DNA from 2 places in the Tardiphaga sp. 42S5 genome. Region 1 is predicted to be linked to the other one. Evidence: predicted binding sites of a transcription regulator. Region 1 holds the regulator's gene; the other holds the start of a gene.
What was found. The regulator LexA, encoded in region 1, represses DNA repair genes until DNA is damaged. The targets are predictions, from matches to a motif close to TGTTCNNNNTGTGTTCNG.
Positions count from the first base shown of each region.

Region 2: a site for LexA is predicted at 2,915-2,932, ahead of SFY93_RS01225 (helicase-related protein). Genes of this name have one in related genera too.

Region 1 covers NZ_CP139027.1:3,783,453-3,788,364, forward strand. The annotation lists gene SFY93_RS17495 (glutamine--tRNA ligase/YqeY domain fusion protein) at 1-179, shown strand, start outside; gene SFY93_RS17500 (ComEC/Rec2 family competence protein) at 282-2,564, shown strand; gene lexA (transcriptional repressor LexA) at 2,583-3,305, opposite strand; gene SFY93_RS17510 (GNAT family N-acetyltransferase) at 3,608-4,177, opposite strand; gene SFY93_RS17515 (Orn/Lys/Arg family decarboxylase) at 4,199-4,912, opposite strand, start outside.
Region 2 covers NZ_CP139027.1:259,880-264,791, reverse strand. The annotation lists gene SFY93_RS01240 (P-loop NTPase fold protein) at 1-588, opposite strand, end outside; gene rpmB (50S ribosomal protein L28) at 851-1,153, opposite strand; gene SFY93_RS01230 (DUF3108 domain-containing protein) at 1,526-2,497, shown strand; gene SFY93_RS01225 (helicase-related protein) at 3,013-4,912, shown strand, end outside.

The DNA of each region.
Region 1 (4,912 bases):
ACTCGCTGGAGACGCTGACCGGCGCCATGCTTGAGCCGGCGCTGGCGAGCGACAACACAAGCGATGTCGTGCAGTTCGAGCGCCAGGGTTATTTCTGTCGCGACAAGGATTCAGCGCCGGGCAAGCTGGTCTTCAACCGTACCGTCGGTCTGCGCGATAGCTACGCCAAGCTCGCTTGAGCAACCCCAGGGATTAGTTTTCGTATTCTGCATCCGTTCCGCTAGTCGCCGCTTGCCCTTCCGATAGCATTCGGACGGGCGAGCGTGGCGTGCGGGCGTTCGATGGCGCGGAGCGGGGATCAGCAACAGCGGCGGGGCCGATCCGGCACGGCGACCACATGGCCGCCGCCGGCCACGGCAGGCGTCGCTCTCCCGTCACCGACGTCATCAACGTCGGGCTTCGAGACGCTCTGGACGTGGGTGTGGGCCGAAGCTGGTCCCGGTCGCTTGCTGCCTTGGGTGCCGATCGCTTTCGGGACCGGCATCGCGCTGTATTTTGCCGCTGAGCATGAGCCGGTGGCCTGGGTTGCCGCTGCGACGGCAGGCCTTCTTTGCGTGGCTGCGTTTTTGCTGCGGCGGCAGCGATGGTTTCCCTTGATCTTGCTCATTGCGGCCATCGCGGCGGGCTTCGCGATGGCTGCCATGAAAACCGCGCGTGTGGCTCATGAGGTTCTGGCGAAGCCGCTCTATTCCGTCGCGATTACCGGCTTCGTCGAAACTCACGAGGAACGGGAGCGCACGGATCGCTTCGTGCTCCGCGTTGCCACGATGGACAGCCCGCGCGCCGCACCGAAGCTGACCCGTGTGCGGCTGTCGGTGAAGAAGGGCACGGCGCCTGCCGTCGGCAGCTTCGTCGAATTGAAGGCAAGGCTGCAGCCGCCGCTGTCGCCGCTCCGGCCGGGTAGCTACGACTTCGGCCGCGATCTGTACTTTCAAGGGATCGGCGCGTCCGGTTTTGTGATGGGCGGCATCAAGGCGGTCGACCCGCCGATACAGCCGAGTGTGGCGTTACGCTATTCGGCGACCATGCAGGGGCTACGCGACGCCATCGACGCGCGGATCCGCACCGTGCTCTCGGGCGATAGTCGCGCCATTGCCACGGCACTGCTCACAGGTCGCCGCGATGCGATTTCGGCTGACGTCAATGATGCGATGTTCATCTCCGGCCTCGGTCATGTGTTGTCGATCTCCGGCTATCACATGGCCGTTGTCGCCGGCGTGGTGTTCTTTGCGATACGCGCACTGCTGGCACTGATCCCTGTCCTGACGGTGACATTCCCGATCAAGAAAGTCGCAGCGGCTGCGGCGTTATTCGCAGCACTGTTCTACCTGCTGTTGTCAGGTGCTGAAGTCGCGACGCAGAGATCGTTTTTCATGACGGCCGTCGTGCTGATTGCAGTCATGGTCGATCGCCGGGCGGTGACGTTCCGCACCCTGGCGGTGGCAGCAATGGTTGTGCTGATCGTGGCGCCGGAAGCGTTGGTGCATCCGAGTTTTCAGATGTCATTCGCGGCGACGCTGGGGCTGGTCGCATTGGTGCAGATAGGCATGCCCGCGCTGTTTGCCTCGCCCGATCATTCCGCGACCGCGCGCGTGGCGCTATGGGGCGGACGCGAGATCGCGATGCTCGTACTGGCTTCGCTGGTCGCGGGCCTCGCCACCACGCCCTATGCCGCGTTTCATTTCCATCGCGTCACGCCTTATGGCGTTGTCGCCAATCTCCTGGCGATGCCGGTGGTCTCGGCGCTGGTGATGCCGGCGGGCATTCTCGGTTTGGTGGCCATGCCGTTCGGCTTTGACGGTGTGTTCTGGCGGCTGATGGATGTCGGCATCCAGTGGATGATTGTGGTCACGCAATGGGTGGCAGCCTTGCCCGGCGCCATCGGCCGGATGCCGGCCTTTGGCATCGGACCGCTGATATCAGCCAGTATCGGCATCATCGTGCTCGGATTGCTGCGCACGCCGTTGCGCTTCGCGGGGGCTGGCGTGCTGGTGCTCTCGATTGTCTGGGCGTTGCTGGTGAAGCAGCCGGATGTCCTGATCTCGGGTGATGGTCACAGTGTCGCGGTGCGGAGCAGGGACGGGCATCTCCACGTGATGCGCAGCGCCAAGGATACATTTCTGCTGAAAGAGTGGCTCGCCGGCGATGCCGATGCGCGTCTGCCGACCGATGCCTCCGTCAGCCACGGTGTGTCCTGCGACCGCGACGGATGCATCACGCCGCTGGCCGATGGCGCTTTGGTGGCGCTGGTTTTACAGCCGGACGCCTTCACAGATGATTGCGAGAAAGCGGCGCTGATCGTCACGACGAGACAATCGCCGAGGGATTGCAGGGCGCTGGTGATCGATCAGGATCGCTTGCAACGAAATGGTGCGGTGAGCCTGCAGCGAACCGCAAACGGCTTTACCATCGATGCCGTGCGGCCACGGGGCCTGGACCGTCCGTGGTCGCGCGCAATTCCCGATGAGCCCCAGCAAGATCTGATCCAGAACAGTCGTCCACCGCAAAACCGGCCGGTGGATGCGACGCCGGCGGAAACCGATCTTCAACCCGAAGATCAGTAATCCGCCGAGGCGCAAATCTCAGTAGCGGCGATACAGGCCGATCAGCTTGCCCTGAATGCGCACCCGGTTGGGTGGCAGGATACGGACCTCGTAGGCGTCATTCGCAGGCTCCAGCGCGATCGACGCGCCGCGGCGGCGGAAGCGCTTCAACGTGGCTTCCTCGTCGTCGATCAGGGCCACCACGATGTCGCCGGTGTCGGCGCTCTCGTTGCGCTGGATCAGCACGGTGTCGCCGTCGAGAATGCCGGCGTCCTGCATGGAATCGCCGCGCACTTCGAGCGCGTAATGTTCGCCGGAACCGAGCATGTCGGCGGGCATGCTGATGGTGTGGCTACGGGTCTGCAGCGCCTCGATCGGCGTACCGGCCGCGATCCGGCCCATGACCGGGATAGCAACCGTGCGGCCATTGTCATCATCACCGCTGTTGCTGGCGATGCTGGCGGCCGAACGCACCTTGCCAAGCGTGCCTTCGATGACGCTGGGCGTGAAGCCGCGGCGCCCGGTGCCGCCGGTGACCGGCGCGCCGAGCTCTGGCAGCTTGATGACTTCGATGGCACGGGCGCGGTTGGGCAGACGGCGTATGAAGCCGCGTTCTTCCAGCGCCGTGATCAGACGATGGATGCCGGACTTCGAGCGCAGGTCGAGCGCATCCTTCATCTCGTCGAAGGACGGTGGGACGCCGGCTTCCTTCAGCCGTTGATCGATGAATCGCAGGAGTTCGTATTGTTTGCGCGTGAGCATCTGAAGCCATCCTCAGTTGACGGTGTCGGCCGCCGCGTGCGTTTCAAAGGGCCTTCGAACGGTGAGCCTCAATCCAGAGACGATCGTTCGAAGATCGGTTGCGCGAGTTCGGGCACTCTCAAACTACTCAAAGCCACAGAATCTCGAAACAAATCATGAACGAACACTATATGTTCCATATGTGTTCTGCAATGCTTAATTTGCCGTCAACAGAACGCACGTTGAGCGAGGTTTGAGGAGGCTGTTCCTCACCAGTCGTCGATCCTCGACGGACATGGAAAATGCTTCCGCGGTCGCTTGGGCTACGCGGACGTCACGCGCCCAATGGGCGGCGGCGGAGTCGTGGAGCCGGTCGCCAGCGAGCGCTGAACCATGATCGTGTCGGCCCAGCGGCCGGAGCGATAGGCGACGCCGGGCAGCAAGCCGACGCGGGCAAAGCCGAAGCTCTCATGCAAGCCGAGCGAGGCCGTGTTGTCGGCATCGATATAGCCGATGATCTGCCGGAAGCCGGCCGCCGCGCAGACATCGATCAACTCGCGCATCAACAGCCGGCCGATGCCCCGGCCGACATGTCCGTGGTGGATATAGATCGAATGCTTGACCGTGTAGCGATAGGCCGGTCGCTTGCGGAACAGCACCACATAGGCATAGCCGACGACCTCGCCGCCTTGCGTGGCGACGAGATGCGGGAACCGTTTGCTGCGCAGGTTCTTGCGCCGGTCTCTGAGATCGTCGGGCTGCGGCGTGTCGGCGTCGCTGACGCCTTCCTCGACGCCTTGCCGGATGTGCCGGCGATAGATCGCCAGCATGGCATCGACGTCGGTGTCGCGTGATGGTCGGATGACGACCGGCTGTTCGAGTTCCGTTGGCAAATCAGGCTCCTTACGTGCTCCCTATTCGGAGACCACGTAAGTGTAAAGTCGGATCCGGCCATTGGCGTCGACCTTGCGGTAGATGCCCTGGATTTCGACGTCGAAGCCCGGGAAGGTGTTGAAGCAGGTCTCGAACATCCTGAGATAATCGATCATCGGCTTTGACCGTTCGGTGAGCCGTTCTCCGGGGACGATCGTGGCGATGCCGGGCGGGTAGACCACGAACGGCGTCGTCGCGACGCGCCCGAAGATCTCATCGATCGGGAGGTAATCGACGTCGTTGCGCACCAGACAGCGCGCGGCATCATGGGGTGACATGGCAATCTCCGGCAGATGGTCAGCGGAGAATTGCCTGGTCTGAAGTTCGCTCACATTGGCCTCGCGGAAGAACCGGTGCATGTCGCCGCATAGATCCCGCAGGCGTATGCCCGCGTAACGCGCGGGCCTGCGCCGTGCGAATTCCGGGATGACGTCTTCGAGCAGGGCGTTGTCGTCATGAAGCTTCTTGAAGGCGACGAGGCCCGATATCAGCGTGCCGGCCTTGCTGGCTTCCACGCCGGGTGTCAGCAGGAAGAGCAGCGAGTTGAGATCGTTCTTCTCCGGCACGATGCGGTTTTCGCGCAGGAACTGCGCCACCACCGGAGCAGGGATGCCGTGTTCCGCATAGCCGCCGGTGGTGCGATCGAAGCCGGGTGTCAGCACCGTCAGCTTGTTGGGATCGGTCATGGTGAAACC
Region 2 (4,912 bases), 2.8 Mb from region 1:
AAGCAAAACGTAAGCTGCGATCGCAGCAAAAACCGGAGCTGCTATCAGAAAATACCCAATAGTCGCTACTGAGAGTGTGTGCCCAAACCACGTTGTGGTCAGTTTGCTGTCCGCAAGTTTCCATCCGTATGCAGTGATCAGAAGCGATGCGGTGATCAACTTGCCTGGTAGGGTGAGAGTGGGAGTTGTTGTTATGTCATTGTCTTCAACACGGCGATTTAAGCGATCTAAATCGTACTCCCACTCCTTGGCCGTCGTTAGCCCCTGTGAGACGAGGAAGCGGATAAGGCTTTCGATGAATGATCGCCTAGGCGGGTCGTTTTGATGAAGCCACGTGTCATAGGTGAAAAAGAATGTTTTCTTATTATCGAGGTCCGGTTGACCTAGTTTGCCTTCTACAAGTCGAACGATAGTGGACTTGCCGCTGCCCCATGGCCCGAGGATGCCAACTACTCGAGTCTGAACCGATGACTGTATGACGCGAGCTATGACTCTTGCGACCCGTTCATGTGATCCAAAGAAGTCTTCCGGAGCAGCTTGATCGGATATGAAGGTAGGGGAGGCAATCTGAGTGGCTTCGTGGTCCATACTTCCCCCAGGTTGTTGGACATCAAGCGCCGTAGTCTCCCACGGCACTTTGTCTTTCCAGTATTCTTCTTGTTAATTTGCAACTAGCACGATTCTTGCGCGCGGGCGAAGCTTGTCGGGCGTCCGCGTAGCCATTTAGGCGCATGGCACGATTCCAAGACTTTCGATTGATCGCACTCGATCTCGCAGTCGCACGCAAAAACGGCCGGATCTCGCGATCCGGCCGTTCTGAATTCTAAAACTTAAAGTCCGATCGAAGCGATCAGGCCGCGACTGCTGCGGTCTCGGCCTTCTTCTTTTCGATGGCGCGCTTGAGCAGCACGGCCTTCTGGGAGAGCTCGCTCTCGCGGGCCTTGATCAGATAGGCGTCGAAGCCACCGCGGTGGTCGACCGACTTCACGGCATTCGCCGACACGCGCAGACGCACGCCGCGGCCGAGCACGTCGGACAGGAAGGTCACATTGACCAGGTTCGGCAGAAACCGGCGCTTGGTCTTGATGTTCGAGTGGCTCACCTTGTGGCCCACCTGGGGGCCCTTCAGTGTCAGTTCACAGCGCCGAGACATGGCGAAAATCCTCTGTCATCCCCGCAGCTAAAAGGCGAAGAGCCCAAAGCCGGGCAGGGGGTCAAAAATCACGTCCATTTCAGGAGTGGCGGACGTATAGGGGGCTTGGCCGCGATCGTCAAGATATCCGGCCAGCGAAAGTCGCGGCAAAACCGGCAAAAGCCTGCGCTTTCGGGGGCTGTATAGCCCGTCCTACGAGCGGAAACCACATGGAATCTGGCGCGGTTCCCATCATATAAACGACGTATTCGGGCCGGAAACAGGTCGCTCCAGCCCAATTGAGCGATGCGGCCCTGCGCCTTTGGCCGGGGATCGCCGACCAGGTGATATCAGCAAGTGAGCCTTCGCACGCCCCGCTTTGTGACCCGACCGGTGACCACCCCGCGGACCGCCACGCCTGCAAGAGTGCGATTTGCGGGCTTTGGCGCGCGTTTCGCCGTCGCCGCGGGCCTGATGCTGCCGGTTTTGCCGGTGGAGGCCTCGGCGCAGGCGCAAGGCCAGATCCAAAGCCAGACGCAAGGCCAAGCTCAAGGCCAGAGCCCGGCCGCCGTGCCGGTTCAGGCCCCCGCGCAAGCGGTGTTGGCGGGCGGCAAGCTTGAAGCCAAATATGAAGCCAGCCTCGCCGGCATTGCGGTGGGCAAGGGCCAGTGGGCCATCGACATCAACGAAGACCAGTATTCCGCGACCGCCAGTGGCGGCACCGCAGGTCTGCTGAAGGCATTTGCCGGCGGCTCGGGCTCCGGCCAGTCCACCGGCCGCGTGGTCGCGGGCGCGCTGGTGCCGTCGAATTATCAGGCCGTCACCACCTCCGCGAAGAAGTCCGAGACGATCAAGATGCTGATCACGCCGGGCTATGTGAAGGAGTTCTCCATCGAGCCGGAGCCGCCGCTCGATCCCGAGAAGATTCCGATCACCGATGCGCATCGCCGCAACGTGATCGATCCGATGACCGGCTCGCTGATGCGCGTCGGCGGCACCGGCGAATTGCTGACGCCGGATTCGTGCCGCACCGGCGCGTCGATCTTCGACGGCCGCATGCGCTACGATCTCAAGCTGGACTACAAGCGCATGGAAAGCGTGAAGGCCGAGAAGGGCTATCGCGGGCCTGCCATCGTCTGCGCCGTCTATTTCACGCCGATCGCCGGCTATGTGCCCGACCGCGCCGCCATCAAATATCTTGCCGCCCAGCGCAATATCGAAGTGACCCTGGTGCCGATCGCCGGAACCCGCGTACTGGTGCCCTATCGCATGGTGGTGCCAACCCCGCTCGGCGTTGCCATGCTGGAAGCCACCGAATTCGTCACCACCCCCGCGCCGGCCAAGGCCGTGGCGAAGACGAACTGAGAGAACGAGGCAAGTTCTAAAGGAGGCGGCTCCACACACCGGCCTCATCCTGAGGAGCCGCGCCCTTGCGCGGCGTCTCGAAGGATGGTGACGGGTCTTGGCCCCGCCAGCTCATGGTTCAAGACGCGCGAAGCCGCGCTCCTCACCATGAGGGACCGAGACGGGACGCTGCCGCAGCTTGGCCGCAAGACAAAGTGCGCCATCGCAGCATCGTCGCAAACGCGCCGCAGGATTTGCGCAGGATCCCGGCTTGACTCAAAGCCGGTTCGGAGTCCGTGCGCTGTTCATAACTTCGGGGATTTGTCGGCCCTTGTTGCGCTGTCACAAACTTGATCTAGTCAGTCTCGGAGAATGTCAGCGCGAGATGTTGGGGTGACGCGGCCAGGGAGGTGCCGAGTCACCGATTCGGGCCGCTTTCGTTCCGGACTCGTTCCAAACCATCAAAAAGCGCGGCTCTGAAGCGTCGTAACCTGTCTCGGTCTTGACAGTCGGCGACGCGGAAATATCTGAAAAACATGGCCTTTTTGTCTTCTCCGCCCACGCTGTCCAACGGCAGGGCCCCCGGCGCCGGCGTCACCGCAGTGCTCGGCCCCACCAATACCGGCAAGACCCATCTCGCCATCGAGCGCATGCTCGCGCATTCGTCGGGCATTATCGGCCTGCCGCTGCGGCTGCTGGCGCGCGAGGTCTATAATAAAATTTTGGACCGCGTCGGCCCCGAAGCCGTGGCGCTGATCACCGGGGAAGAGAAGATCAAGCCCGCCAAGCCGCGCTACTGGGTGTCCACCGTCGAGGCGATGCCGCGGGATCTCGACGTGTCGTTTCTGGCCGTTGATGAAATCCAGATCGCCGCTGATCTGGAGCGCGGTCACGTCTTCACCGATCGCATCCTGCATCGCCGCGGCCGCGACGAGACGCTGCTGCTCGGCGCCGCCACCATGCGCCCGATCATCGAGCGGCTGCTGCCCGGCGCGAGCATTGTGACACGGCCGCGTCTGTCGCATCTGGAATTTGCCGGCGATCGCAAGATCACGCGGCAGCCGCGCAGGACAGCGATTGTCGCGTTTTCGGCCGACGAAGTTTACGCCATCGCCGAACTCATCAAGCGCCAGCACGGCGGCGCGGCAGTCGTATTGGGCTCGCTGTCGCCGCGCACCCGCAATGCGCAGGTCGCGATGTTCCAGAACGGCGACGTTGACTACCTAGTAGCAACCGACGCGGTCGGAATGGGCCTCAATCTCGACGTCGACCACGTCGCCTTTGCCAGCGATCGCAAATATGACGGCTACCAATTCCGCCGCCTGACGCCGTCGGAATTCGCGCAGATCGCCGGCCGCGCCGGCCGCGCGACACGCAACGGTACCTTCGGCACCACAGGCCGCTGCGAGCCGTTTGAGCCGGAGCTCGTCAATCAGTTGCAGAACCACATCTTCGAGCCGGTGAAGGTGCTGCAATGGCGCAATTCGAAGCTGGATTTCTCATCGATCGCGTCGCTGCAGGTGTCGCTAGCGGAGGTGCCGCGCCACGAGGCGCTGACCCGTGCGCCGATCGCCGAGGACCTGCGCGTGCTCGATCATGCCGTCCGTGACGTCGACGTGCGCGAAATGGCGCAGGGCAAGGCCGCCGTCGAGAAACTGTGGGATGCGTGCCAGATTCCAGATTACCGCCGCATCGCGCCCGCTGCACACGCAGAGCTGGTAGTCACTATCTTCAACTTCCTGATGCAGCGTGGGCGCATCCCCGATGCCTGGTTTGGCGCTCAAATCGCGCAAGCGGACCGAACCGATGGCGATATCGACACATTATCGGGCCGAATCGCGCAAATCCGGACCTGGACATTCGTGGCAAATCGTCCCGATTGGCTCTCAGATCCTGATCATTGGCAGGGAATTTCGCGCGAATTGGAAAATAAACTGTCAGATGCCCTTCATGAGAGGCTCACTGAGCGTTTCGTTGATCGTCGTACCAGTGTATTGATGCGCCGCTTGCGGGAAAACACGATGCTGAATACTGAAATTGGTAAGACGGGCGAAGTGATCGTAGAGGGCCATGTAATTGGCCGTCTCGACGGATTTACATTTTTGCCCGATGCGGCCGAGGCTGGCTCGGATGCGAAGGCCTTGCAGGCCACGGCGCTGAAGGCGCTGGCCGGCGAGATCGACGCGCGCGCCGAGAAACTCGGCAATGCACCGGACGATCAGTTCGTGCTCGCCTCCGACGGCACCATGCGCTGGACCGGCGATGCGGTGGCCCGTCTGGTCGCAGCCGACGATGTGCTGCATCCCCGTCTCCGCATCATCGCTGATGAGCGCCTCTCCGGCGCGCCGCGCGATGCGGTTCAGGCTCGCCTCGATCTCTGGCTGAAGACGCATATCGAGAAACTGCTCGGGCCGCTGTTCGATCTCACCAAGGCCG